DNA from 4 places in the Pectobacterium carotovorum genome. Region 2 is predicted to be linked to each of the others. Evidence: predicted binding sites of a transcription regulator. Region 2 holds the regulator's gene; each other region holds the start of a gene.
What was found. Region 2 encodes Fur, which represses iron uptake genes when iron is present. Its sites were predicted from a motif close to ATAATAATGAGAACNACTATCAA; they were not measured.
Positions count from the first base shown of each region.

Region 1: R9X49_RS03440 (TonB-dependent siderophore receptor) is a predicted target of Fur. The motif match lies at 2,415-2,437, and genes of this name have one in related genera.
Region 3: R9X49_RS16010 (TonB-dependent siderophore receptor) is a predicted target of Fur. The motif match lies at 5,365-5,387, and genes of this name have one in related genera.
Region 4: R9X49_RS14455 (Nramp family divalent metal transporter) is a predicted target of Fur. The motif match lies at 3,440-3,462, and genes of this name have one in related genera.

Region 1 is NZ_JAXAFK010000001.1:808,613-816,108, reverse strand. It holds gene R9X49_RS03455 (AraC family transcriptional regulator) at 1-569, shown strand, start outside; gene R9X49_RS03450 (hypothetical protein) at 683-1,105, shown strand; gene R9X49_RS03445 (MFS transporter) at 1,102-2,349, shown strand; gene R9X49_RS03440 (TonB-dependent siderophore receptor) at 2,575-4,584, shown strand; gene R9X49_RS03435 (CDP-diacylglycerol diphosphatase) at 4,833-5,588, shown strand; gene R9X49_RS03430 (LysR family transcriptional regulator) at 5,735-6,673, shown strand; gene R9X49_RS03425 (ABC transporter substrate-binding protein) at 6,686-7,496, opposite strand, start outside.
Region 2 is NZ_JAXAFK010000001.1:552,878-560,373, forward strand. It holds gene glnS (glutamine--tRNA ligase) at 1-1,293, shown strand, start outside; gene fur (ferric iron uptake transcriptional regulator) at 1,357-1,806, opposite strand; gene fldA (flavodoxin FldA) at 2,136-2,663, opposite strand; gene R9X49_RS02380 (methyl-accepting chemotaxis protein) at 3,554-5,227, shown strand; gene ybfE (LexA regulated protein) at 5,351-5,632, opposite strand; gene ybfF (esterase) at 5,924-6,691, opposite strand; gene seqA (replication initiation negative regulator SeqA) at 6,944-7,483, shown strand.
Region 3 is NZ_JAXAFK010000003.1:283,286-290,781, forward strand. It holds gene R9X49_RS15995 (DUF3060 domain-containing protein) at 48-554, shown strand; gene R9X49_RS16000 (RtcB family protein) at 715-2,115, opposite strand; gene R9X49_RS16005 (metalloregulator ArsR/SmtB family transcription factor) at 2,373-2,684, shown strand; gene R9X49_RS16010 (TonB-dependent siderophore receptor) at 2,790-5,090, opposite strand; gene R9X49_RS16015 (AraC family transcriptional regulator) at 5,515-6,498, shown strand; gene R9X49_RS16020 (MmgE/PrpD family protein) at 6,608-7,496, shown strand, end outside.
Region 4 is NZ_JAXAFK010000002.1:542,521-550,016, reverse strand. It holds gene R9X49_RS14480 (MFS transporter) at 1-510, shown strand, start outside; gene R9X49_RS14475 (4-oxalocrotonate tautomerase family protein) at 524-754, shown strand; gene R9X49_RS14470 (hypothetical protein) at 859-1,524, shown strand; gene R9X49_RS14465 (immunity 53 family protein) at 1,546-1,842, shown strand; gene R9X49_RS14460 (hypothetical protein) at 1,961-2,125, shown strand; gene R9X49_RS14455 (Nramp family divalent metal transporter) at 2,164-3,402, opposite strand; gene grpE (nucleotide exchange factor GrpE) at 3,661-4,248, opposite strand; gene nadK (NAD(+) kinase) at 4,398-5,276, shown strand; gene recN (DNA repair protein RecN) at 5,358-7,019, shown strand; gene bamE (outer membrane protein assembly factor BamE) at 7,173-7,496, shown strand, end outside.

The DNA of each region.
Region 1 (7,496 bases), 260 kb from region 2:
ATCTCACCGGTAACCTGCAACAGCAGTTGGATTCCGGCCGACTCTGCACCCACTGCGACTGTAATGCCGAAATGCGGGCAACCGCTCAGGTATTAAGCCATGCACTGTCCAGCCTGACGCATCCGCAGCAGGCCGGTGAAAACCGCCATGCGCCGCTGTGGCTGCTGGGGCAAAGCATGATTCTAGTGAGTCTCGCCGTCGCCGGACATGCCGACACCGTTCCGCAGCAGGACACGTTCAGCCTGGCCGATCGCCAAAAGCTGCTGCGGGCCAAAGATCTGCTGCTGGCGGATCTGTCACAGGCCCCCACTATCGCCATACTCTCCAGAGAAACCGGATTAAGCGTACTCAAGCTGAAACGCGGGTTCCGCCAGCTCTTCAATAACAGTATCTACGGGCTATTTCAGGCCGAACGTATGCAGGAAGCGCGCCGTCGTTTGTTTGTCACAGGCGCACCCGTCATGGTGGTTGCCACCGATCTGGGCTATGCCAACGCCAGCCACTTTAGCGCCGCTTTCCAAAAACAGTTCGGCGTCACGCCTTCCGCTTTCAAGCGCCTGAACATTTAGCAGAGAACCAACCTCACCGTGCATCCCGATACGGGTACAAATAGACCGGATTCGGGTAGCGCCACAACAGCGAATGATTATCATTTTCTCCATGATAAGCAGGAGAAACCGTCATGCCCGATTCTATTGCAACACCACACCCTTTCCTTGATACACACGCCTGGCCGGTGGTGTTCTTACACATGCCGGAACAGGTGCCCGACGATGAATCCGCTGGCTATATGGCGCAGATCGCTCAGCTGTATGCCGCACAAGAACGCTTTGTACTCTGCATGACCGGTGCCGACCTGCCCCATCGTTCCCCCGTCTTTATGAATGCTTACCTTCAGTGGACGCGCGATAACACCAGCCTGCAACAGCAATACTGCGCAGGTGCCATTCGTATCGAAAGCGACGAGGCCAAAAGGCAAAAATACGTGGAATGGGCGGATAACTGGGCACAGTCTGGACAGGCACCCTATGCTTACTTTGTCGTCGCCACCCCGCTTGAAGCACAGGCGCTGGCGATAACGCTGCTGGATAGCGACAAACCATGACAGACAGCCCGATGACACGCTACCTTCCCTATTGGTGTTTCTATCTTCATCAGGGCATGATCACCGCACTCATTATGCAAGGCGTGGCGGGCTATTTTCGCCACGCCGGGTTGGATCTGGCGCAGTTAAGCTGGCTGTCGCTGACCTTTCTGCCGTGGATTGCCAAATGCCTGTGGGCACCGTGGGGCGAGCGTCACGCGCTTCCTCTGCGCGGTAATCCCTATTTAGGCAGTCTGGTGCTGCTCCAGGTCGCGATGGCGGCGATGCTGGTCGCAATTGGCGTGCTCTCCCCCGAGCACTCAGTCCTGACTATCGTCATCGCGCTGATGTTATTGGCGCTGCTTTCCGCCAGCCACGATATCTATGCCGACGGCATCACGATTTGCACCACCAGCGCCGCCAGCCGTGCGCTGGCGAATACCGCACAGGTCGGCGGCAGCTATCTGGGCATTCTATTCGGCTCTTATGCGTTCCTGAGCATTGCGGAGCAGGCAGGATGGCGAGGCGGATTCTTCGCGCTGGCAGGGCTGTCGCTGCTGATGCTTATCCTGCCGCTGCGCTATACCCGACAATCCCAAATTCAGCATCATCAGACTCAGCAAGCCGCACGCCCGACGCTAAATCGTCTGACGTTTAAAACACTCTGGCCGGTATTAGCCTTCACAGCCATTTTCTATCTGGCGATGCGCGGCATGATGGCGCTACAGACCGTCATGCTGATCGACAGACAGCTTAGCCTGAGCCAACTGGGCATCGTCATGACCGTGTACAGCACCGCCGTGAGCGGCGTAGGGATTGTGCTCGCCAACGTCCTGATTCGACGCATGGGCGCACTGCGCTGCCTGTTGCCCGTGATGGTCACGCACGCGCTACTCGCTATCACGCTAGCCGTCGGCTATCCGCTGTTTGCGCTGAACATGTGGATCGTGCTCTTTGGCGTGGTCAATCTGGCCGCCGCCGTCGGGTTTGTCACGTTATACAACGTCCTGATGGGACTAGTCAGACCGCATCAGCCTGCATCCGACTATGCGCTGTTTCAATCTACCGATGCCGCTGTCGCTATGATCGTGTCGATTGCCGCGCTCCAGTTAGCGCATCACACGAACTACCAGACCACGCTGGGCGTGCTGGCCTGCTTTGCCGTCGCCAGCCTGTGGCCCGCCAAACGGTTATCTGTTCGGCTTTCCCGCGTGTTTTCTGACGGTGCTGTGCCAGCGATCATAAGCCAGCAAGGACGGGATTAACAAAACGGAAAAACAGGCAGGAAGCCTACTGTATTCGGGTTGAAATAGACCCGATACGGGTAGCTCAAAAAATGCAAACAATTATCATTTAACTTTCATCATTCTCTGTCTTACGCGCTTTTCGTACCGTAGCTTTCCGTATCGTAGCTTTCCGTATCGAACTAAAGCGTGTCGTGATGAAACCGTTGCCTTTGACATCGATTTTAGTTTTTCAGGGACTTCATAATGAAAATAATGCGTCTTTATCCGCTTGCCTTAACCGGCGTATTTCTCTCTTCCTGCGCCTTTGCCGCTCAGGACGATACGCTTGTTGTCTCCGCCAGCAAGCAGTCGCCCTATTCCGCCTCGGCCAACAACGTCTCTTCTACCGTTGTGACGGCACCGGAGCTGAAAGATGCTGGTGTTACCAGCACTGACAAGCTGACCCGTGTGATGCCCGGCCTGAACCTCGGCAATAACGGCAGCCTGCTGTTCCCCTCGATCTCACTGCGCGGCGTGTCTTCCGCACAGGATTTCTACAGCCCGGCGGTGACAGTCTACGTGGACGGTGTACCACAGCTCGCCACCAACACCGTGCAGACGCTCTCCGATGTGGAAAGCATCGAAATGCTGCGAGGCCCGCAGGGAACGCTGTACGGTAAAAGCGCACAGGGCGGCATTATCAACATTGTGACTCAGCAGCCGGACAGCACGCCGCGCGGCTATGTCGAAGGCGGTGTCGCCAGCCGCGACGGCTATCACGGCAAAATCAACCTCAGCGGCCCTATTCAGGATGGCCTGCTGTATGGCAGCGTCACGCTGCTGCGCCAGGTCGACTCAGGCGCGATGACCAACCCCGCGACGGGCAGCAACAACCTCGGCGGGACAAAGTCCAGCGTCGGAAATCTTCGACTGCGGCTGGCTCCCGAGGGTCAACCGTGGGAAACCAGTCTGGCACTAACGGAAGACTGCACGCGCGCCACACAGGATACCTATCTGCCGTTTGGCGATGCTAAAAACCGGACGCTGGAGATCGCCGCTGGCGCCCCCGATCCTAAACTGCGCCGCTGCACGCACAGCCAGTCGCTGAGCGGAAAATACACTACCGATAACTGGATTTTTAGCCTGATCGGCGCATGGCAGCAGCAGAATTACGACCGCACCTTCCCGAACGGTACGCTGATTGCCGACATGCCGGAGCGCTGGAATCAGGACGTGCAGGAACTGCGTGCCGCGACACACGGCGCAGGCCGCACGGTGGATATGGTGTTCGGCCTTTACCGGCAGAACACGCGTGAAAAACTCGATCTGACCTACAGCATGGCAGGTTCTCCGTTTATGCAGAGCAATGCCAACACGTCAACGGAGACGTTAGCCGCCTACAGCGATCTGACCTGGCACCTGACCGACCGTATCGATCTGGGCGGCGGGCTGCGCGTATCGCACGATAAGGCCGAAACCCGTTATCGCCAGCAGTTCTCCGGCATGAACGTGGGCGACAGCAATAGCGTCGATGACGATCAGGTGCTGGGACAGCTCTCCGCCAGCTATCTGCTGAATAATGACTGGCGTGTCTACACCCGCGTCGCACAGGGCTACAAGCCAACCGGCTTTAACTATTCACCTGCCGCTGGCACACAGGCCATTCCGTACAGCGCGGAGAAATCGATTAACTATGAAATCGGCTCGCGCTATCAGAGCGGCAATGTGCAGCTTCAGGGCGCCGTGTTCCATACTCACACGCGTGATATGCAGCTGTATTCCGGCCCGGTCGGTATGCAAACGCTCAGCAACGCAGGCAGCGCCGATGCCAGTGGCGTAGAAATGATGCTGAAGTGGCAGGTCGTTCCCAACTGGTCATGGGATATCAACGGCACCTATGTCCGCTCTGAATTTACCGGCGACAGTGAGAGCTATCAGGATAAACGCGTGCCCTTCGTCCCGCGCTACGGTGCTGGCACCAGCCTGAACGGACTGATTGATACCTCGTTCGGCGCATTAATGCCGCGTCTGGCCTTCAATGTGGTAGGGCCGCACTACTTCGACGGAGACAACGCGTTGCGTCAGGGCACCTATACCACGACCGACCTGCGCCTCAGTTGGCAGGCCACCGACCGGGTGAATATCGCTGGCTATGTGGATAACGTCTTCGACCGCCGCTACCGCACCTTTGGCTTTATGAGCGGCACATCGGGCTACGCGCAGGTCAATGAAGGCCGAACCGTTGGCGTGGACGTGCGGGTCGATTTGTTCTGATTTTTGTTCTGATGTCGGTCATCACACATTCGTAGCACAACGGCCTGCGGGGATAGTTTTCTGCCATCCCCGCAGGCCGCCTCTGCTTGTCACGTATTTCCCTTACAATCCGTTACCGATTAGGCTTTCACCTTCGCCGCGGGGTCATATTAATGACATCGCTCCTGCACCATACTGAGCGTCGCTACTTTCTCATGCTCCGTTTATCCTGATGTTTTGTGCCAGCCGCATTCTGCCGGAGATCCATCATGACGCGTAATAAGTTCCTCCTCCTCCTTCTGATTCCTGTTGTTGCCTTGCTGATTGCCATCCTATGGTGGTCGTTCGGGCGCGGAAACAGCAATGCACTGTGGAAGATCGTCAGCGAACAGTGCGTGCCCAATCAGCAGCGTAGCGGCAATCCCGCTCCCTGTCTGGAAGTCAATCTGGCGGAAGGTTACGTGCTTTTTGATGACAGAAACGGCCCCTATCATGACCTGCTGCTCCCAACGGATAAAATCAGCGGTATCGAAAGCCCTGAACTCTTGCAGCAAAACATACCCAATTTCTTCGAACAGGCATGGACGCGCCGCGGCCACCTTTCCCGCGAGGCAGGCAAACCGATCAGAGATGACTATCTTTCGCTGGCGATTAACTCACGCTATGGCCGTACGCAAAACCAGCTGCATATTCACATTGCCTGCCTGCGCCCGGAGATTTATCAAACGTTGAACCAACAGTTTCCGACGCTCTCTGCCGACTGGAAAACGCTGCCGGTGAAAATTAACGGGCATGTCTATCTGGCAAAAACGCTCACGGCGAACGAACTGATGCAAAGCGATCCGTTCAAAACACTCGATCGCTACGCCCAGCCGCGGAATGAATCGATCGGAAAATACGGTCTCGCGATGGTCTCTACGCCAGCAGGCGAAAAGGTGCTGCTCGCCAGCAGCCTTGACGTGTTCAATATGAGCCTCGGATCGGTGGAAGAAATTCAGGATTTTTCCTGTGCGCTGGCGAAATAGCCGCTGACCGCGCCAGAAGGCAGATTCAGAGGACTGAAAGTCCTATAGCAATAATTCGCTATAACTTATGACTTTTTGTTCATTGCGTTGCCTGTCTACCTCCGCCTAAAAAGTGGGAAAAAATCGATATGATAGGTAGCTGCAATATGCATCTGGATTTACGGCAATTACGCAATTTTCTTGCTCTGGCCGAACATGGGAGTTTTGTACAGGCCGCAGAAGCCGTCTGTCTGTCGCAATCGGCATTCAGCCGCAGTATTCAGGCGCTGGAACAAACGATGGGGCATCCGCTTATCGATCGTCAGAGTCGCCGCTTCGCGCTAACGTGGCAGGGCAATACGCTGCTGCCTTTTGCGCGCCGCATGCAGGAGCTGTCCTGGGAGTTGATGACCGACATGCGACAGATCAGCGAGGCGCAGGAAGGCGAACTGACGTTTGCCTGCGGCCCCGCACCGTCGACTACGCTAATTCCCAAAGCGGTCGCACATTTCCATGCCCTTCGTCCGCGCGCCAGAGTCACCTACAGCGTAGATAACTGGCAATCCCTGCGTGAGCGGCTGCTAGCCGACGAATGGCCTTTTATCGTTGCCGATACCTGGCAGGCCGAAATGGAAACCAACCTCCACGTACAGCCATTAAGCCAGCAGCGCTGCTTCTTTATCTGCCACTCTTCACACCCGCTGGCGCAGCAGGCAAACGTGACGCCGGACGATCTCCTGCGCTTTCCGCTCGCCTCCCCTTTTATGCCCGTCGGCATGCGCAAGGTGCTGGCGGCTTTAACGCGTCAGCCTGATTATCGGCCACAGATTCAGTGTGACCATATCTATTCCGTCTTCAGCATCCTGCGGCACACTCAGGCCATCAGCTTTGCCAGCGAGGATGGCTTTGCGCTGGGACGATTAAGCCATCAGTTGGTAGAAATTCCGCTGACGGGCACGCCGCCGGAATGGGGAAATATGCAAACCCGATTCGGTATTGTCACCTGTTTGCAGAGAACGCTGCCACCGCTGGCTGAGTTGATGATCGAAAGCATACTGGCGCAGGACAGGCTGCGCTCACCGGCTCCGGCACTGCCGACCCTGTGAGCGCATTCGTGATTATTTCGTGGGACTACCGCTGGCGTCATACACCGCCCAGTTCGATTCCAACCCTTTGGCTTTCAGCGCCCGGTCAACAAACTGGCTGGCAAACCAGTCGCTGGCCGAGAACGTGTTGCGAATCAGCCCGGCGGCTTTCGCCCGCTCGATGCTGTCCTGCAAGCTGCTGAGCAGGAACGGATCGAGACGCGGCGAGCTTTGGAAAGGGAGATCCTCCGCTTTCAGTTCCTCCTGAAAAATCGTCTGCGGAATCTGACTCTGCTCGGCCATCAGCGCGGTATATTCCGGCAGATGCTGCGCCTCGCCGATCCACTGCGCATTGTCCACCAGCACATTCACCAGCTGCTGCGTCGTGCCCGGGTAGTGGTCGATAAAATCCTGCGTCGCCAGCACGGCGGCCTGCGTGGTATTCGCCCAGCCCAGCGCTCGGCTGGTGGTCACGATAGTGATGCCCTGCTTACGCAGCGCCAGCAGAGAAACCCCGCCCCACACCGCATCCACGCGTCTGGCTGCCAGCGCGGCCTTGCCCGCCGTCCAGTCCAGATTGATCACCCGCACATCGCGTTCATTCAGCCCAACACTTTTAATCGCACGTTCAAACGACAGCTGATCGGCCGTTCCCTTATAGACCGCAATTCGCTTGCCGCGTAAATCCTCAATACGCTGAATACCCGATTCCGGTGTCGCCGCCAGATAAGAATTAGAGCCGCGCGATCCCACCAGCACCCGCGTCGGCAATCCCCCCGCCCGACCAATAATGGCCGCCAGATCGCCCAAATACACCACATCCAACTGCTTGTTCGCCAGCGCC
Region 2 (7,496 bases):
GATGAACTGACGCCCGAGCAGATCCGTGAATACCGCGGTACGTTGACGGCGCCGGGCAAAAACAGCCCTTACCGCGACCGTACCGTGCAGGAAAACCTGGCGCTGTTTGAAAAAATGCGTAACGGCGGGTTTGCGGAAGGCACGGCATGCCTGCGTGCAAAAATCGATATGGCATCGTCCTTTATCGTGATGCGCGATCCGGTGCTGTACCGTATTAAATTTGCCGATCACCACCAGACGGGTAACAAGTGGTGCATCTACCCGATGTATGACTTCACCCACTGCATCTCCGATGCGCTGGAAGGGATCACGCATTCACTGTGTACGCTGGAATTCCAGGATAACCGCCGCCTGTACGACTGGGTGTTGGACAACATTACGATTCCTTGCCATCCGCGTCAGTACGAATTCTCCCGCCTCAATCTCGAATACGCGATTATGTCCAAGCGTAAGCTGAATCAGCTGGTTGTGGAAAACGTCGTTGAAGGATGGGACGATCCGCGTATGCCGACCATCTCTGGTCTGCGCCGTCGTGGTTATAGCGCAGCTTCTATCCGTGAATTCTGTGTGCGCATCGGCGTCACGAAGCAGGATAACAACGTGGAAATGGCCGCGCTTGAATCCTGTATCCGCGACGATCTGAATGAGAACGCCCCGCGTGCGATGGCGGTACTGGATCCGGTCAAAGTGGTGATCGAGAATCTGCCAGCCGGGCACGAAGAATTTGTCGCGATGCCAAACCATCCGAACAAGCCGGAAATGGGTTCACGTCAGGTCGCATTCAGCCGTGAGATTTATATCGATCGCGCTGACTTCCGTGAAGAAGCCAACAAACAGTACAAGCGCTTGGTGCTGGGTAAAGAAGTTCGTCTGCGTAATGCCTATGTGATCAAAGCAGATCGCATTGAAAAAGATGAGCAGGGCACCATCACCACGGTTTACTGTAGCTATGATGCAGAGACGCTGAGCAAAGATCCGTCTGATGGACGTAAAGTAAAAGGCGTGATTCACTGGGTTTCTGCGGCACACGCTGTACCTGCAGAATTCCGTTTGTACGATCGTCTGTTCAGTGTGGCGAACCCGGGTGCGGCAGAAGATTTCCTGTCGACGATTAACCCAGACTCACTGAAGATTACGCAAGGTTTTGTAGAAGCGAGCCTGGCACAGGCAGAAGCAGAGAAGGCGTATCAGTTTGAGCGCGAAGGTTACTTCTGTGCTGACCGCGTTTACTCCAGTGCAGAACATCTGGTGTTTAACCGTACGGTTGGACTGCGAGATACCTGGGTAGGCTAACGCCACCGGGAAGAAGACAAAAATAAAACCGCCTCGGCGGTTTTATTTTTTTATGCGGTCGATTTATCGTGTGGAATCGTGCAGGGTTTCATCCTCTCGGCAATCCCCTTCACTGCAATGCCCATAGAGATACAGACTGTGGTTGGATAGCTTGATGCCGTGTCTTTCTGCGATCTCACGCTGACGTGCTTCGATAGACTCATCGCGGAATTCAATGACTTTGCCACAGTCGAGGCAAATTAAGTGATCGTGATGATGCTGCTGCGTCAATTCAAAGACGGATTTGCCGCCTTCGAAGTTATGACGGGTTACGATACCCGCATCATCAAACTGGTTGAGTACGCGATAGACGGTAGCAAGACCAATCTCTTCGCCCATATCAATCAGTTTCTTATATAAATCTTCCGCACTGACGTGATGGCAGACAGGGTCCTGTAACACTTCCAGTATTTTCAGTCTTGGAAGAGTGACTTTCAGGCCGGCCTTCTTTAATGCGGTATTGTTGTCAGTCATGCGGGTTTAATCCTGTTGCTTACTTATCAATGGAGGCTGCCTAGCCTATGACATCGGTCGGCTCAAAAAATGCAAAAGCGTCTCAATTATAGAACCGCGCATACAAAATGAAAACAAGGGAATGTTAACAATATTGTCCCCATTCACACTATTGGTATACAACGCAATTCGTTGTTGATGAATGAGGAAATGATGATGCACATACAAAGCCGATGGGATTATTGTACAGGTTTACTGATAGAAGTTAAAAAAATGTATCAATTATTATGAAAGGTTTTACCTATCAATGCTGTTTCGGCTCTGATAGGGATTATCAGAGCCGAAATGGCTTAGCCAACCAGTTCTTTCAGGTTCAGCTCATCGCTGATCTGTTTTACCCAAGCGGTTACGCGTTCGCTGGTCAGTTCAGGCTGACGGTCTTCATCGATAGCCAGACCGATGAAGTGATTGTCGTCGGCGAGTCCTTTAGAGGCTTCAAAGTAATAGCCCTCTGTTGGCCAGTGGCCAACAATCGTCGCGCCGCGAGGTTCGATAATGTCACGGATGGTGCCCATGGCATCACAGAAGTATTCTGCATAGTCTTCCTGATCGCCGCAACCAAACAGGGCAACCAGTTTTCCTTCGAAATCAACTTCTTCCAGCGAGGGGAAGAAGTCATCCCAATCGCACTGAGCTTCACCGTAATACCAGGTTGGAATACCCAGCAGCAGAATATCGAAACCTTCGAGGTCTTCTTTGCTGCTTTTGGCGATGTCATGAACATCTGCAACGTTGGTGCCTAACTGCTGTTGGATCGTTTTGGCGATGTTTTCAGTGTTGCCAGTATCACTGCCAAAGAATATTCCGATGAGTGCCATGAATTGAATAACCTCTTGATTCCTAATGGTATGGTGTAATGTTTCACCCACTTATCCGTTAATAATAACAGACACTCACATCAGGAGAAACTCGTATCGGTAAGGATGCGTAAATCAAAGGCGTATGAAATGTGGAGGGTAGTAAAAGAAACGAAATGCATCTCTGCCGACGCTAAATTCCCCATAATGAATAGGGATTATGTTATCGTCTGGGATTAAACGCACATTTCCTTAATATCTTGGTGGATATTTATTTATAACAATGTTTCATTTTTTATGAATGCGCTTTTTATTTTTACAACTAATTCCGATTGTAATTAAAAGCAGACTTCTTTTTGTAAGAAATAAAAGTCACCTCACGGTACGTTACTATTCATGAGAATTAAAATGCATACAAAAGATAATGTTTTTATCGAATTGAAAACCTGTAACATTTCTCGGGAATATTCCTAATGAATGGAAATAAGAATTATAACCATTTACAGACAAGACGATGAAAATACAGAAGGGAAAGGTTTTAATCTTTTGATGTTAAAGAATAAAGTGAAAATTCAGCGTAAATTGCCTTGCCCACTGACAGCATGCTGATGCCAACGCACACGGGGCGCGGGCGGTAGCGCTTTTGATGATAACTCTCTGATTAAAGGCCTTATATCTATAAAAACAGGTAAATTCATTCTCAATATGAAAAATTATATTAATAAATATAGCGAGAACGCTAAATATTCTCTGTGTTTAGCCGATGAGTTAGCGTGGTTTTTGAGTTTTCAACTCGGTGAAATGTGAACGCTAGGGAGAAGTGACCTGTTTCATGGTGTGAATTTTCTGATTCATATCGGTTGATTAGCGATAAAAATCTTTTTAACCATTTTCCTGATTTGGAGTGAGCTATGAGACTTATAAAAAATATTGCCATCAGAACCGCTATGCTATGGGTACTGGGCATTTTTTGTGTCCTTTGGGGTGGCGTATCGATATATACCATGTTCTCTTTTAAAGAGATGACGGCGACCTCGAAAACCAGCACCTTGCTGGTTCAGAACATGAACTTTATCAACCAGGGCAACGATCAATACTTCCGTATGGTAACCCGTCTGGCGCGTGCAGTTGACGCTCGCCGCAGCGGTGATAATACCACTGCAGATAAAGAGCAGGCTTCTGCGCTCGTCGCGCTGGATAAACTGAAGTCTGATTTGGTGGCGTTTAATGCTATCGATCATGCGGGTCTGGATGCCGCGCTGGTGCAGGCCGTCAGCCGTGACTGGAACAATCTGGTTACTCAGGGCGTTGAGCCGCTTTACCAAAAGGCCGTTGCCAACGCGCTGGATGATTACCAAAATCAGGCCAAGAACGTTGTGCCGCCATTGAGTCGCCAATTTGGCGCGTCCTTATCCGCATTCAGTAACGCCAGCGCAGAGAAATTCGATGCGGCGGGCGTTCGTTTTGAACAAATCACCACGATTGGACAGAACATTTTGCTGAGCGGATTGGTTATCGGCCTGATTATGCTGTTCCTGACTGACCGTTATCTGGTTGTGTGCCTGGTTCGTCCATTAAATGACCTGCGCTATCACTTTAGCGTGATAGCTTCTGGCCATCTGGGCAAGCCAATTCTGGACTTCGGCAATAACTGTGTCGGTCGCCTGTTCCCACTACTGCGTGAAATGCAGGGGAGTCTGGCCAGCACGGTTAGCACGATCAGAAACAGCACGGATTCCATCTATCAGGGCGCTTCTGAAATTGCTGCGGGCAACAACGATCTGTCTTCACGTACCGAAGAGCAGGCTTCCGCGCTGGAAGAAACTGCGGCAAGCATGGAGCAACTGACGGCGACGGTGAAACAGAATGCCGAAAACGCCAACCACGCTAGCCAACTGGCGTTGCAAGCTTCGACAACGGCGAAGAAGGGCGGTGAAATCGTTGAAAACGTGGTGAAAACCATGGCGGAAATCTCTGGCAGTTCGAGAAAAATCGCAGAAATCACCACCGTGATTAACGGCATCGCTTTCCAGACCAACATTCTGGCGTTGAACGCGGCGGTAGAAGCCGCGCGTGCAGGCGAGCAAGGGCGTGGATTCGCCGTGGTGGCGGGCGAAGTACGCAGTCTGGCACAGCGCAGTGCGCAGGCCGCTAAAGAGATCGAAGGGCTGATTTCTGAGTCTGTTCGCTGTGTTGATACAGGTTCCAACCTGGTTAGCGATGCCGGTGACACCATGCAGGATATCGTCCGTGCGGTGACCAACGTGACGGATATTATGGGTGAAATTGCGTCGGCATCGGAAGAGCAGAGCAAAGGGATTGCACAGGTTGGTCAGGCCGTGGCGGAAATGGACAGCGTAACGCAACAAAACGCCGCGTTGGTTGAACAGGCCTCGTCGGCAGCCTTGTCGCTGGAAGAGCAGGCGGCGTTGCTGAACCAGACGGTGTCGCTGTTCCAGCTGTCTGACACGCAGTCAGCGCTGCAAGTGGCAGCAAAGCCGGTGCAGAAAGCACAGGCGGTTGCGCCGCGTGCGGCTGCAGCTAAAGCGTTGCCACCCAGCAACGACAACTGGGAAAAGTTCTGACGCTGGTTTTCATCAGAAAAACAGTGTGTTAGTCAGAAAAGAGTGTGCTGTTTAATTTCGGGTGAATGTTCAGGCGGCGTCAGAAATGGCGCCGCACAAGATGTGAATATCGTATTACGTCAATCAGGACTGTTGTTCTGCCAGCTGCGCCAACAGCATCTCTTCAATCAATTCACTGCGGCTGATGTTCCGCTCTTCAGCAAGGCTGTTCAGGATATCAACGGCGTCGCTGTTAATCTTTAATTCAACACGGCGCAAGCCACGAACTTTATCGCGACGTAGCTGATTACGCTTGTTAATTCTTAGTTGTTCGTCACGCGAGAGCGGGTTGGTCTTGGGGCGGCCCGGACGACGCTCGTCTGCGAACAGATCCAGTGTGGTGCGATCCGTTTGTTCTTTTGCCATAAGTAATGATACTGCAAGGTATTCGGACCAAAATACACGGTGCTGTCCATCTTGTTCTACAGATAAAAGCGATGCTGATTATCACCCTGCAACAAAGGTTGCCAGGATGCGGTTTGCTATCTGTGAAACATGTCGGGAAGTTATGCGTGCATTTTGATGAAGTGGTTACAATGCTTGTGGCTGAATCAGCCGTCCCTCTACTGCGAGCGCCATCATACCCTAGCCGCACTGGCGGCGACAACGGTTAACTGCCGCCGTTATCATGAATCCGCCAGTGTCAGTGTCGTCTGGTTAATTCGTGTCCAGAAAACGGTGGATAGCGCGCAAAACCGCATCGGGTTTTTCTGAGTGAACCCAGTGACCTGCTCCGCTGACTACATGCGCACGCGCCGCCGGGAACTGACGCAATAGTGAGTCGCGATAGCGATCGTCCAGATAAGGAGAATCGCCGCCGCGAATGAATAGGATAGGGCCTTGCCAGGCGGGAACATCCTGCCAGCCAACGATGTTTTCGTACTCATCCCACAACACCGGTACGTTAAAACGCCACTCTCCCTGTTGGAAGGATTTCAGCAAAAACTGAATCACGCCTTCTTCCTTTATATGCTGACGCATTAACGCGGTAGCTTCTGAGCGCGAGGTCAGGCCTGCTTCCGTCACGGCGCGCAGCGCGGCAAAAATAGTGTCGTGGCGGCGTACCTGATAATCCACCGGTGCGATATCAATCGCGACCAGCTTGTCCAACCGTTCGGGAATGAGCGCGCTGAGTGCCATCGCGACTTTCCCGCCCATTGAATGCCCAATCACGATAGCGCGTTCGATGTTCAGTTCATCCAACAACGCCAGTACGTCCTGCGCCATCGCGGGGTAATTCATCTGCGGCGAACGCGGCGACAAACCATGATTGCGTAAATCGATTTGCAGGATGTCGTGCGTGTTTTGCAAATCTCGGCCCAATACGCCAAGGTTATCCAGCGTGCCAAACAGGCCATGAATCAGGACGACAGGGAGTTTATCTGTGGGTTGGTGCGCATTTTGCCAGCGATGATTCAATTTCATGGTGAAGTTCATTCAGAGAGACATGGGCTTAGGGTATCATGACTTTAGAATCAATGTTGTCGCTGAAGAGATGTGAAAGGCATTGGGGCATAGTCTGACTTTTGCTATTGTCCCATTATGCCGCTGTTCGATAATATTTGAACGCCTGTATAATCCTTTTGATTTGAGTCATCTACCCATAGATGCCGGGTTACAGAAGGGAAACGTCTCTGTAATTTGCGCGATTTTGGGTAAAAACAGCACTGGATAAAGATGAAAACTATTGAAGTCGACGAAGAGCTTTATCGTTATATTGCCAGCCACACACAGCATATCGGTGAGAGCGCATCGGATATTTTACGGCGCATGCTGAAATTTACCGCTGGGCAGCCTGTTACCACGCCTGCGGTAGAGGCTGTTGCAACAACAGCGACGTCTCAGCCTGCCGCTGCACCGAGCCCACGCGATCGGGTACGAACCTTGCGTGAGCTGCTGCTGTCGGATGAATACGCTGAACAGAATAAGGCCATCAATCGCTTTATGCTGGTTCTGTCCACGCTGTATACCTTATCGCCGCAGGAGTTTGCTGCTGCGACAGAATCTCTTCATGGCCGCACGCGGGTCTATTTCGCGGGTGACCAGCAAACATTGCTTCAGCATGGCACACACACCAAGCCCAAACATATTCCGGGTACGCCATACTGGGTGATTACCAACACGAACACCGGTCGTAAACGTAGCATGGTTGAGCACATCATGCTGACGATGCAGTTCCCAACGGAACTGACAGAGAAAGTGTGCGGCACCATCTAATTATATATCAACC
Region 3 (7,496 bases), on a different contig from region 2:
TACGGCAACGATGCCGGATGACCTCTTTGATAACAGGAAAAAACGCCATGAAGATAACACGGTATCTGCCAGTGGTTTTCGTCTCTGCTTTCGCGTTCAGCGCATCCGTCTATGCCGCCCCTATCGAGCTGGAGGGCATCGGTTTAACGCGCGATATTCCTTGTAATGGCAATGATGTCAATATTTCAGGCAACGGCAACAAGATCGTACTGACGGGCAAATGTGCCAATATTTCCGTCGCAGGCTCTGAGCACAACATCACGTTCGATACCGCAACATCGCTTACCGTGACCGGTTCAGAGATTGCCGCCACAGGTCAATCGACGGGTGACCTGACCGTCGCCGCGTATAAAAACACCATCCGCACGCACATCCTTGCCGAGGATAAACCAGCAAAGGTGAATGTAACGGGTACGGAACATCATCTCAATCTGGATTTTAAAGGCCCCGCCGTTGTTTCCTTCAATGGCATCAGCAACCGCCTCTCATGGGGAGGAACAGAACCGAAACTCTCTTCTAGCGGTGCTAATAACGTCATCAAGCAAAAACCATAATTTGCTGCGTTTATTCCTATGACAGATACCTGACGAACGGATTCCGGCAACGAAGAACTCACGACCCAATCGACAACTCGCCGATTGGGTCGTCATTTTTAGTACAAAGACTATTTTAGTACAAAGACTATCGAATCAATTCCCGCCAGAGCGGGTCACATCAGGCCTTAAACGTCAGCCACGGGCGCAGCCGTGCAACAGGCTGAATCAGCCCTGACTGCGTCTGAATATCAATCACAGGCGTAACCGGCTTATAAGCCGCCGGCGCCTCTTCCCGCAGGCGCTCATCCTTCAGCGTGATACATTGCCAGGGCAACGCATCTGCCGACTTCGCCGTATCAACCTTATTACGCATACTTTGCCGACGCTCGGCACGTCCCGCACCGTGTGAACACGACCACAGCCAATCGGGATTCCCCTTCCCCGTGACGAGATAAGAGTAGTCTCCCATCGAACCGGGAATCAGCGCGAATTCTCCGGCTTTGGCGGGGGTCGCGCCTTTGCGATGCAGGTTCATCCCGTGTTCCGGCAGGATAATGTTATGCGACAGATCGACCACCAGCTTGCTGGTATCTCGCGTAAACACCTGCTTCCAGGAAGAGCGAATCAGTTCAGTCAGCACAATCCGGTTGATCCACGCATAGCGGGCGGCGACGCCCATGGCTTCCATATAGTCCGTCGCCTGCTCATCAACCAGACCAAACAGGCCGGACACCGGGTATTTCTCCCCAGTTGGCCAGTTAGCTCGTGCTTTATCGATCCCACGCTGGCCGACATAAAAGCCCACGTCCCGTGAACCGGTATGAATCATAACCACGACTTCGCCTTCCTGTACGCCAGCCTGATACGCCGCATGCCGGTCCAAAACGGCATCAACAATTTGCAGCTCAACGAAATGGTTACCCGACCCGACCGTACCCAGACTGGAAGGGCGAAGAATCTCGCGCGGTGCAAAAAACGGTTCCGGCGCATGTCGGCTAGCGGCACGAACCGCATCGGTTCCGGCGATAGCGCTGAGTTCCGCCGATAAACGTCGGAAATCCACTTCCTGCCAGAGCCCCTGCTGAGGCAGTGCCGTCAGCCACGCCGCAAGCCCCTCATCAAAGAGCGCGGAAAATGAATCCGGTGTCACGGGAACATCGCGCTGATCCAACAGTAGCGTATTTTTCAGCGCCTGAATCAGCGCCGGTTTATGCGCGTCAGCATCCGTATGATGCACGCCCGTGGTCAGCAAGCGCATACCGCAGTTGATATCCGTCCCAATCGCCGCAGGGATAACAAAGTTCTCCGTGGTGGCGACAATGCTGCCGACGGGCGCAAGCGTACCGGGGTGGAAATCCGGCGTCGCGCGAGCGGCACAGACGCGTGCATCGCTGCCCGGTAGGTGTACCGAGGCGAAATCCAGCAGTTGCTGAACCGCCTTTTCTTCCAGCAGCAAGGTGTCCGGCAACAGAACCTGCGCTTCTGCATGCTGCCTGCGAAGATGATAAATAGAATGTTGGTAATCGGTGTCTATCCCCAAACGGGATAAACGTTTTTGTAAGCGAGTAAATGTAGACATGGTGCTACCTAGAAAAACAAAAAATCCTCCTCCCGTTTCGAGGAGAAGGTTGTTTTTCCTGCAGCAGCAGATTCAGGAAAGGATGTCGGGCTATTCTAGGGAGGAACGTCGCGATTGTAAACCGTCACGGCATAACGTGGCGGCACCGTCCGCAGCGTTGTTGAGCACCGTCATTATCCGTGCTCAAGGCCGAGGGTATGGTAAACTCAATACATTAGTCATCACTAAATTAGTTAGCCACGCAGGACGGTATGAACATGACGTTGAGCAATTCGGATCGGGAATTCATGCAGGACGGTGCGGCAAAAGCCGCGGCGCTGCTACGTGCGATTGGCAACGAAAACAGGCTGTTGGTGCTTTGCCTGCTTATCGAACACAGTGAAATGTCGGTTGGGGCGTTGCTTGAACATATCCCGCTCAGCCAGTCCGCCCTCTCGCAGCATCTGGCGAAAATGCGTGAAGAAGGATTGATTAGTTATCGACGCGAATCACAAACGCTGTACTACCGCATCGAAAATCAGAATGTAGAAACCCTCGTCGCCACCTTAAAAACCATTTTCTGTCCCTGATACCTGCAACGGCCCGCAGGGTGACGACCAGGATGGCACGCCATAAAAAACGCCACGGTACAATGGCACCGTGGCGTTCGCGATTAAGTATAAGGGGTATAGAACTTAGAACGACGTCTTCACACTCACAAAGAAAGTCCGTCCCGGTTCGTTATAGGTTGCTGCACCTGCACCCGCGATGGTAACCACATTATTGTTCACCACATCCTGCGCATTGCCCGCACGGAACAGACGTTTATCAAACAGGTTCTCTACACCGCCCGTCACGCTCAGGTTCTTGTTAAACGTATAGGTACTGCTTAACCCGAACAGCGCATAAGGGCTTAACTCATTGGTTGCGCTACCCGTTACACGCTCACCTTTGTAGTTATACTTCTTCGGTTTCTGGCGACCATACCAGGTCACATCGGCCAGGAAGGAGAGATTCTCTGTCGCCTGCCAGTCCACGGATGAATTCAGGGTAAACTCCGGCGTAATCGACAGGTAATCGCCCGTGGTTTTATTCTTAGACTCCAGCATCCAGGTCAGGTTGTTACGCCAGTTGATGCTTTCCGTAACAGGAACGGTCAGGTTACCTTCCAGCCCCTGAATAACCGCTTTCGGTACATTGCCCCACTGGAAAATATTGGCGTTGGCATAATCCTTATTCGTCCCGCCCACCGCTTTACCGATAACATTGTTGCCTGCTTCAATTTTGTTACGGTAATCGTTATGGAAGTAGGTGATGCCCGCGATCAACCCATCGCGATGAAACTCCAAACCAATCTCTTTATTCAGGCTGGTTTCCGCTTTCAGGTCTTCATTACCGATCAGGTAGCAGGACGTACCGCCAGCACAGCCCTGTCCACGGCTATAAAGGAGGTAATTCTCGTTGGTCTGGTACAGGTTCGGCGCTTTGTAAGCGCGGGCGATACCCAGCTTCAGCGTATAGTCGTCACCTAATTCCTGCGACAGGTTGAGCGACGGGCTCCAGTTGGTGCCTGCCGTGCTGTGATGATCAACACGCAGCGCTGGCGTCAGCATGGTGCTGTCCGTCAATTGGACGTTATCTTCCACGAAGGCGGAAGCCAGACGAGCGGCGGATTTCTCACTGCGACCACTGCTGCTCAACGAACCCACACTCCCGGCTTCGGTCGTCGTCTGCGTGTTCGACACCGGATCCGTCATCTTCTGCTCGTTCCACTCAACCCCGAACGTTAACACCTGATCGACCCACAGATTCAGCGGAACATTCACTTCGTTATGCGCAGTGAAATTATCCAGCTTTATCGTGCCATATTGGTTCGGGCTCGTCGTATCAAAAATCCCTTCTAAACCGCCGGACAGCCCCTCAAGGATACGGGTGTTGTGCGTACGTTCGTATTGCAGATACGACGTAGAACTGACGCCGCTGTCCCAGTAGCCGCGATGCGTAACCGCAAAATTCTGGCGGTACATGCGGTTGGTTTCCTTGCCGTAATTGCTAACAACGAGCGGGTTGGTGTTGGTATTTTGCGAATCGCCCGCATAGATATTGCCCTGACGGCTGGAACCCGCTTCGAATTCCAGCGACTGCCGCTTGGTCATATCCCAACGCAACAGGCCGTTGATGTCTTTATTACGCACCCCTTCGCGCCCGGAAGGCAGTGAAGCTGACTGATTGCCCGCACGTGCGGACTGATGTCCCTGGTTAATATCGCGCGCATCAGCCTGGGTTTTGTTCAGATTACCAAACAGACGGAAGCTCAGACTGTCGGTCAGGCCGCCCATCAGACTGAAATCGGTACGCTTGGTTGCACCTTCCGAGCTATGCTCCGGAGCGTTCAGGTAGGTGTTCCAGGTACCGTGCCATTCCTGACTCGGCTGTTTAGTGATGATATTGACTACGCCGCCCGCTGCACCGTTACCATAGCGCGCCGCCGCCGGGCCACGCAGCACCTCAATGCGCTCCACCATATCGGCAGGCACCCAGTTGGTATCACCGCGAGTATCACGCTCACCGCGCCAGCCGTAACGCACGGCAGTACGGCTCGATACCGGCTTGCCATCCACCAGAATCAGCGTGTTTTCCGGTCCCATACCGCGGATATCGATCTGGCGATTGTTACCGCGCTGGCCGCTGGTTGAGTTACCGGACAGATTGACGCCCGGCATGGTGCGAATCAGATCCGACAGATCGTTAGCGGGCGGACGTTTGCTGATATCCTCAGCCGTAATCACCGACACGCCCGGCGCCTGGCGGGTTTGCTCTGCAGCCGTCACCACCATCGTATCGCCCGATGCCTTACTTTCAGCCTGATTCTGCACCTGAGGAGCGGGTTCTGTAGAAGGAGTGGTCGAGGTCTGCGCAGCGCTCAGAAACGATGTCATCCCGCAGCTAACGCCAATGAGCGTCGCCAGATAACGACGCGATTGTGGTAGTTTCATCAAAATTATCCTGCCCTGTAAGAAATGAATAAGTAGCCTGAAAAAGGAGCAACATCGCAGCCGGTACAGCGACACCTAACGACAATCAGCAAAAACGCTGAATAATGGCGGAGATAAAACGCGCAGACGTGGCGGTTATCGGGAGAGAGCGTCATGCCAGCGGGCATCACGGCGTGTTGTTATGGAATACTGTGTGTAATCAATCAGCCCTTTTCTCCGCATTGCCGGAAATGGAAAATGCATTTATCGTGCAATGTGACGTCCCCAACGAAAAATGCTATTGAGAAGTATTTGCATTACCATTTTGGCGCGGTCATTGTTACATTTGTCATTCAGGACGGGGTTTGCTCTAGCAGCAAAATGTTTTGCCAAAGCATCAAAATGGAAGGCGCAGGTCGAAGGGTTTAATCAGGTAGGTAATCACGTGCGCAGCTTCACTCAGTCATCAAAGCCGATCTATAAAGATCACATCGTTCAGCAATCGAGTCTGGTTGCGAATAATTACCGTTTTATCGGCCCCCGGCTGATCGATAACACGCCGGTGCTCTTTGGGTCGTTCAGTGTTGTGCAGCTCAATCCGCACCTGATTCTGCATACCGCAGATGTGATTAATCGCCACAACATGAAAACCCAAAACCTGCTGGATGACGCAATCAAGCTCGCCATTGTGGTAAGTGGCAATGCACATATCTCATTTGGCCATCAGGAACTGCATCTGGGAGAGAGCCAGCCCGCCTCGCTGATTTCGCTGACGGAACCGACGATGTTTACCCGCATCGGCAAGCGTGATGAATATGAGCGAACGATTACGCTGACGTTCGACAGAGAATGGCTGTATGGCAACATGATGGATACCGTTGGCGACTGGCAGGCCATCCACGATTTCACACAGACCCATCTGGCGACACACCTGTGGACACCATCCCGACAGGCGCTGGCCATTGCCTTACAAACGCTGGACGCTGAACCTTGCCAAACACCACTCCAGCGTCTTTATCTGGAAACGCAGTGCATGAGCCTGATTATCGAGGCGTTGACGTCATTAACGGCCAGCGTAGCGCAGGAGAAAAGCAGCGGCGTCACCCTACGCGGCTACCATCGCATTCAACAGATCAGAGATATGTTGGAAAGCGGCAGCGCCGACCATCTTTCGATGAGTGAGATCGCCAAAAGCGTCAACATGAGTGAAAGCACGCTACAGCGCCATTTTCGTCAGACGTTCAATATGAGCGTGTTTGAGTACCTGCGTAACTGCCGCTTACAGCGCGCCATGCTGGCCTTGCAAAAAGATGGCATCGGTATTGCGCAAGCAGCCAGCATCGCTGGTTACAACAGCCCCGCCAACTTTGCCACCGCCCTACGCCGCGCATTCGGTATTACACCAGGGCAGCTAAAAGACCGCTTCTGATTCCGCATCACTAATAACCAAATGGAATTTATTATTCCGTTTGGTTATTAATCGCTATTCAGCGATGCACAGTAAATTACTATTTTTCTGCCAGCACACATGACGACCCATGACCAATCAGACTGATATCACCGCAGCGCTTGCCCATCACATCATCCATAGCGAACCCAATCGGGAAGCGATAGAGGCCGCCCGTAACGGGGTGACTGACTTCATCTCCACCGCGCTCCCGATTGCACAGGGGGCCATTGCCGATAGCGGGCTCGCGCCGTTAAAGCAGGTATTCAGCGGCACGGACAGCCTGACGCGTAGTCTGATTCTGGGCTATTCCGGCCACGTACTGGACTTTGACGATTACCATCCGGCGTTTCGTGGACACCCCAGCACCGTCATCCTGCCCGCGCTCTTTGCCCTTGCCGCAGAGGATTCATCCGTAACGGAAGAGGCGTTTTTGACGGCGTATGTGATCGGTGTGGAAGCGGCAGGCAGAATCGGGCTGGCATGCGGCCCGCGTCATTACAGCCTCGGCTACCATAACACGGCCACGCTCGGCGCTATCGCCGCCGCCGCCGCCGCGGCACGTCTGGCTGGCGCATCGGTAGAACAGACGCAGACCATTATCGGTCTGGCTGCCACGCAGGCCGCAGGGCTACGGGCGCAGTTTGGTTCAGCGGTCAAACCCCTACATGCCGGGCTTTCAGCCAGATCGGGGCTAACCGCCGTCAAGCTAGGCTTGGCGGGTTTCGAGGGCAACACACAGCAGGTGATTGACGCCTTTCTTACGGCGCACGGCGATCAAAAACAACAGCCGGAACTGCTGGTTGAAAACTGGGGAGCGCCGTGGCGTATGCTTTCCCCCGGTCTGGAGTTCAAACGCTACCCAACCTGTGGCGGCACCCACAGCGCTGCCGAGGCGGCTTTTGCCCTGCGGGAACAGTGGCGTAAGCAGAATGATGCGGACGCCGATCTGGCCGATGCCATCGAACAGATCACGGTGA
Region 4 (7,496 bases), on a different contig from region 2:
TATGGCCTTGCAGGATTCGGGTACATCATCATCGCCACCTATCTGCCGTTGATGGTGACGGCACTGGACATGCCGCGTTTATCCCTTCATCTCTGGTCGCTGGTTGGGCTGGCTATCATTCCCGGCTGCTTTTTCTGGCTGTGGGCCGCCAACTGCTGGGGAACCTTGCCCTGCCTGACGGCAAACCTGATCATTCAGGGCGTATGCGTCCTATTGACGCTATTAAGTCACTCGCCCACGGCGTTGATACTCAGCTGTGTCGGCTTTGGTGCTACCTTTATGGGAACGACCTCGCTGGTGATGCCCTTAGCCAAACGGCTACGCGCGCCGCACGGCATCAACCTGCTTGGTCTGGTGACGCTCACTTACGGCATTGGCCAAATTCTTGGCCCACTGCTCACCAGCGCCCTGACGAATACCAACGCTATCGCACCTGCGATACTGTGCAGCGCAGCAGCACTTTTCATCGCGGCAGGACTCTGTTTCCCTTACCGTCGACCACAACCATAATTCAGGAGAACACATGCCATACGTCAACATCAAAATCACCAATGAAGGCGCTACCGCTGAGCAAAAACGTCAGTTGATTGAGGGCGTAACCCAACTGCTGGTCGATGTGCTAAACAAGAACCCAAAAACCACCGTCGTCGTGATTGATGAAGTCGAAACGGACAACTGGGGAATCGGCGGCGTGCCGGTGACGGAGCTGAGGAAGGCCGCAGGGAAATCTTCCGAGAAATCTGATACGGATTAACCATGTTTAACCGCAATACGTTTATGCTGGTATCCGTATTTGCCGAATATAAACAGGAATACCTGCACTTCTTCTGGGAGTCCGCAGCTTAAAGGATAAAAAATATGGATATTGAACAGCTAGCCGATGCGCTATACGACGATTTAAACGGCTATATTTCCAGCGTGCAGTACACCAACGCAAACACGCTAATGATTCATTTTTGCTGTGATAACTGGCGTTATGACGAGCAACACAATTGCTCCGTATACTGTGAGCCACATGAATCTTATCTGCGCCATTTCACTATTTGCTGTTATGGCGTTGTCGAACATGACATTCAACCTGCTAGTTCAGGCGAGCTGACCTTTACCGATCAGCATCCACTATTGTGGGACTACAACGCGCCGAGAGGTGGCTTGTACTATTCCACCACAGCAACAGCATCAAGCTACGAACTACTTGGGCGAGTCTGGAGTGTTCACACACGTATTCTCAACGACTGGCGCCCGATGAGCCGCTATATCAACGCTTATCGGCATCAGGGCGAGCCGACATTCGGCAATAATGGCAATGGATTACTCGCGCAAGGGCCTAAACCCTTACTGGATGCTTATCAAGAAGCGTTATCCAGCGTACTTAAAACCCGCTTCGTTCCATCCGTTGAAATGAAAAGTGACGTTAAAACATTGCTGTTTGATTCTGGATTTGTCATCTGCAAGCGAGTGGAATTACAGGAAATCTTTCCCGATGCTGAAACACCAGCAAACCACGAAGAAACCCCAGATTGAATACTCATGAGACAATGATTAATGAACGAGTTACAGGAGATTCAACGGTGGTATCAGGCGCAGTGTAACGGGAAGTGGGAGCACGCATTCGGCATTAGCATCGATACACTGGACAACCCAGGCTGGAGAGTAAAAATCGATCTAGCTGAAACCTCACTTGCTGACAAGCCTTTTACAGCTACAAGTCGTGGTGCACATCCAGAAGGCAGTGACTGGATATTCTGTAAAACGGAAAAGCTGCAATTTATTGGCTTTTGTGGCGCCGGTAATCTGGCTGAGCTGTTAACGATTTTTCTGAACTGGTGTCGTAATGAATGAACATGAAACTGCTGTATTTCAGGTACGACTATGTTTAAGAGCCGAATCAGCGAGACGTACTCCCTGCCGCTCTGGCTATCGACCTAACCATAAAGATCCGGTCAGCGGAGCATACTTTATGGGGCAATTCCATTTTGACGGTGAAGTCGCCCCGGGAGAAACGATCTCAGCCAAAGTTACCGTTATCGCGTCTCTGGAACAGCTTGAAACACTCTCTCGCATTGGTGAATGGACGCTATGGGAAGGGCCACACTACGTTGGTAAAGTCATGCTGGATCGATAATGTAGCGCAGTTCCGGTTGAGAGGAATGCGCCTCAGATCTATATCCCCAACATCGTATCAATGAGCAGATACATATTCAGGGAAACGACGAGCACGACAATGAGTTGCCCGATGCGCTGTACCCATTTGCCGTTGACCATCGGCCCCATCAGTTCACGGTTGCCAGTGAAGGACAGCAGCGGAACCAGCGCCAGCGCAATCCCGAAGCTCAGCACCACCTGACTCAATACCAGCACTCGCGTCGGATCCATACCGGACAGAATCACGATAAACGACGGCAGCATCGTCACAGTGCGGCGCACCCAAAGCGGGATGTGGAAGCGCACGAATCCCTGCATCACCACTTGACCCGCCAGCGTACCAACGACGGTAGAGGACAGGCCAGCGGCAACCAGGCTCAGACCAAAAATGATCGCAGCGGCTTTACCCAGCAGCGGCTCCAGCGTCAGGTAGGCTTTATCCAGATCGGCAATATCCTGATTGCCGCTGAAATGGAACGCCGCCGCTGCCGTCGCCATCATCGCCAGATTGACGAACCCGGCGATGGTCATCGCAATCGCGACATCGACTTTCGTGGCAGAATAGCGCTCGGCACGGGTATGGCTGCCTTCGTGCTGCGTCAGAGAAGAGTGAAGGTAAATCACATGCGGCATAATGGTCGCCCCCAGTACGCCCGCCGCCAGCAGCACGGCATCGGAGGTCGGCAGACTAGGGATTGCCATACCTTTGGCTAACGCAGACAACTCAGGCTGAGAGAAGACCAATTCGACAATATACGCCGCCGCCACAAACAGCAGCAGGCCGCCGATGACCATCTCTAACGGCTTCTGACCGCGCTGTTGCAGCATTAAAATCAGGAAAGTTGCAATAGCAGTGAGAATCGCGCCTTCCAGCAACGACACACCCAAGAGCAGCTTGAAACCAATCGCCGCACCGATAAATTCGGCCAGATCGGTCGCCATCGCAATAATTTCGGCCTGCACCCAATAGGCCCAAACGGCCGGACGCGGAAAGCGATCGCGGATATGCTCCGCCAGATTCTTACCCGTTGCGATCCCCAATTTGGCGGACAGCAGTTGGATCAGCATCGCCATCAGGTTCGCCCACACCACCACCCACAGCAGCGTATAGCCATAGGCTGCGCCAGACTGGATGTTCGTGGCGAAGTTACCCGGATCGATATAACCAATCGCCGCGATAAACGCCGGGCCCATCAAAGAGAGTTTTATCTTCCTTGATGTACGGCTTGTTGACTCAATAACACGGCTACCCGGCATAGTATGACCCTTCTAACACTGGTGTTTTACTACTCTCACAGAAACGATAATGATTATCAAGTGCATTTAGAGAGGTGATACCAATTCTTTTGATAGTTAAAGATGATGAGTCATTCAAAACCTAAAAAACATCTTTTTTATCAAACAAATCTTAACAAAATATAAACAAAAAACCCCATGCGTGGCACGGGGTTTGGTATGACGGTACGTTGTAAATACTGTGCGTAAAAAGCAGATACTGCGTAAAAGTAGACGGTATCAGTCTTGTGCTTTTGATACCGCAACCATCGCCGGACGCAGCAAACGGCCGTTCAGCGTATAGCCTTTTTGCATGACCATCATGACATGGTTCGGCTGGTGATCGGCCGAAGGTAACATCGTCATTGCCTGATGCACTTCTGGGTTAAACGGTACGTTTACATCACCGACAACCTCAATACCAAATTTGCGGACTGCATCCAGCAATGATTTCAGCGTCAGTTCAACCCCTTCAATCATCGCAGCCAGTGATTCATTGGCTTTATCCGCCGTGTCCAGCGCACGTTCCAGATTGTCGATAACTGGCAGCATTTCGCTGGCAAATTTTTCTACCGCAAATTTATGCGCTTTCTCAACATCCATTTCCGCACGGCGGCGAATGTTATCGGCTTCAGCACGGACGCGAAGCATATTGTCACGTTCACGCTGTTGCAGTTCGCTTAACTGGGCTTCCAGCTCGGCGATGCGCGCATCACGCGGGTCAGCTACGTCTGCCGTCTCTGGCGCGGCATCCGCTTGCTGCCCTTTTGCTGCTTCCTTTTGATCCAGCACTTGCTCGTCAGGCGTTTTCTGTTCTTTACTACTCATGAAATTCTCCGCGGTTTAGCATTAATCTCGCTAGTTGCTTATTATGGGGATCAAAATCGGGGATTCAAGGGAACCAGTCATATATTGGTTCCAGCCGCTGCCGATACACCACGCTGAGGACAAAAACAGCAATGAACACACCGCTTACAATGAACAGGCCGTTTAATTGTATTGGCATTGTCGGCCATCCGCGCCACCCAACGGCGCTGGCAACGCATGAGATGCTTTACCACTGGCTCACCGACAAAGGTTACTCGGTTCTGATCGAGCAGCAGATCGCCCGCGAACTGAATCTGAAAGACGTGCCGACGGGTAGTCTTGCCGACATCGGCCAGCAGGCGGATCTGGCGGTTGTCGTCGGCGGTGACGGCAATATGCTCGGCGCGGCGCGCGTGCTGTCGCGCTATGACATCAAGGTGATCGGTGTGAACCGTGGCAACCTCGGTTTTCTGACCGACCTCGATCCTGACCATGCGCAGCAGCAGCTTTCTGACGTTCTCGACGGCCATTATCTGAGCGAACAACGCTTCATGCTGGAAGCGCACGTTTGCCGAGCAAACCAGCCCGACAGCATCAGTACCGCCATTAACGAAGTGGTGCTTCACCCGGGAAAAGTCGCCCATATGATTGAATTTGAAGTCTATATTGACGACAAATTCGCCTTCTCACAGCGTTCAGACGGCCTGATCATCGCCACGCCTACAGGCTCAACCGCCTATTCCCTTTCCGCTGGCGGCCCAATTCTGACGCCGTCGCTGGATGCCATTGCGCTAGTGCCCATGTTCCCACATACGTTGTCTGCACGCCCGCTGGTCATCAACAGCAGCAGCACGATTCGGCTGAAATTTTCCTGCATTACCAATGACCTGGAAATCAGCTGCGACAGCCAGATTGCATTACCGGTACAGGAAGGCGAAGAAGTGCTCATTCGCCGCAGCGAGCACCACCTCAATCTAATTCATCCAAAAAATTACAGCTATTTCAATACACTAAGCTCAAAACTCGGCTGGTCAAAAAAATTATTCTAAAATTTCACCCAGCCACTTTACTGTATATAAAACCAGTTTATACTGTATGTAATCACATGTGATTACATACAGGGGTTTATCATGCTGGCGCAACTCACTATCAGTAACTTCGCCATCGTGCGCGAATTAGAAATCGATTTTCAGTCAGGAATGAGCGTTATCACCGGGGAAACCGGTGCGGGGAAATCGATTGCGATTGATGCCCTCGGTTTATGTCTGGGAAATCGTTCTGACGCCAGCATGGTCAGGCCGGGCGCTGCCCGCGCCGACATTTGCGCCCGCTTTGCGCTGGCGGATACTCCAACGGCACGTCAGTGGCTGGAAGAAAACCAGCTGGATGACAGCAACGAGTGCCTGCTACGCCGCGTCATTAGCGCCGATGGCCGCTCGCGTGGCTTTATTAACGGTACCGCCGTGCCGCTGTCTCAACTGCGTGAACTCGGCCAGCACCTGATTCAGGTACACGGCCAGCATGCACATCAGCTACTGCTGCGCCCCGACCACCAAAAACACCTGCTTGATGCCTATGCCGATGAACCGAAGCTGTTGGTGGCTATGCAACAGGTTTGGCATCAGTGGCACCAAAGCTGCCGCGCGCTGGCGCAGTTGCAGCAGGCGGCGATTGAGCGTGAGGCCCGCCGGGAACTGCTGCAATATCAATTAAAAGAGCTGAACGAGTTCGCGCCACAGCCCGGCGAATACGAACAGATTGACGTTGAATACAAGCGTCTGGCGAATAGCGGCCAGCTACTGACGATGAGCCAACAGGCCATGCAGTTGCTGAGCGAAGACGAAGAGCAGAACATCATCAGCATGCTGCACAGCGTAAAACACCAGCTTGGCGAACTCATCAGTATGGATGACAAACTGTCTGGCGTGCTGTCCATGCTCGAAGAAGCGGGCATTCAGCTCAGCGAAGCCAGCGATGAACTGCGCCACTACAGCGAACAAATGGATCTCGACCCGATTCGGCTGTATGAGCTGGAACAACGTCTGTCACGTCAGCTCGCGCTGGCACGCAAGCACCATGTTGCGCCAGAGACTCTGCCAGCGTTCCATCAGCAACTACTGGAAGAACAGCAACAGTTGGAACAGCAGGAAAGTGACCACGACGCGCTCAGCGCCTCCGTCGGCGAATATCATCAGCAGGCGTTGCACCTTGCAGAACAGCTGCACGTGCGCCGTCAGCACCACGCCAGCGAACTGGCTCAGCTCATTACCACCAATATGCGTGAACTGGCGATGCCACACGGCCACTTCACCATTGATGTGAAGTTTACGCCGGACAGCCTGACGGCCACCGGTGCCGACAGTATCGAATTCCGCGTGACCACCAACCCCGGCCAGCCACACCAGACGTTGGCGAAAGTGGCATCGGGCGGCGAACTGTCGCGTATCGCACTGATTATTCAGGTGATCACTGCGCAGAAGATGGACACCCCCGCGATGATCTTCGATGAAGTCGATGTCGGTATTAGCGGGCCAACCGCCGCAATTGTCGGCAGAATGCTGCGCCAGCTCGGTGAATCCACGCAGGTGATGTGCGTGACGCACCTGCCACAGGTCGCGGGCTGCGGTCATCAGCACTTCTTCGTGAGTAAACAAACTGACGGCGCAGAAACGGAAACCCTGATGCAACCGTTGGATAAACGTGCTCGGCTACAAGAACTGGCACGCCTCTTGGGCGGTAGCGCCGTCACCAAAAATACGCTGGCAAATGCCAAAGAACTGCTGGCAGCCTAAAATCTGCTACCGACAAAGGCGAGAAAGGTGCATCACCGGTAAAAAAGCTCAACTTTTTTACCTTCCTGAGGTCATACAATCGCCTTGCAGGTTTCCAAGTCCTGCAAGGTCTATTATCATCGGCAACCTATGCCCTTAAGGAATGTAATCACTATGCGCTGTAAAACGCTGACTGTCGTCGCCGCGGTGGTTGTTATGCTGACTGCCGGTTGTTCCACACTGGAAAAGGTGGTCTATCGGCCGGACATCAATCAGGGAAACTATCTGGCACCGGCTGACGTTGCAAAAATTCACACCGGCATGACCAAACAACAGGTCGCTTATACGCTGGGTACTCCTATGATGCAGGATCCGTTTGGCAGCGATACCTGGTTTTATATCTTCCGCCAGCAGCCTGGTCATGAATCGGTAAAACAACAGACGCTGACGCTGACCTTCAGCGGCAGTGGCGTGTTAACCAACATCAACAACAAACCT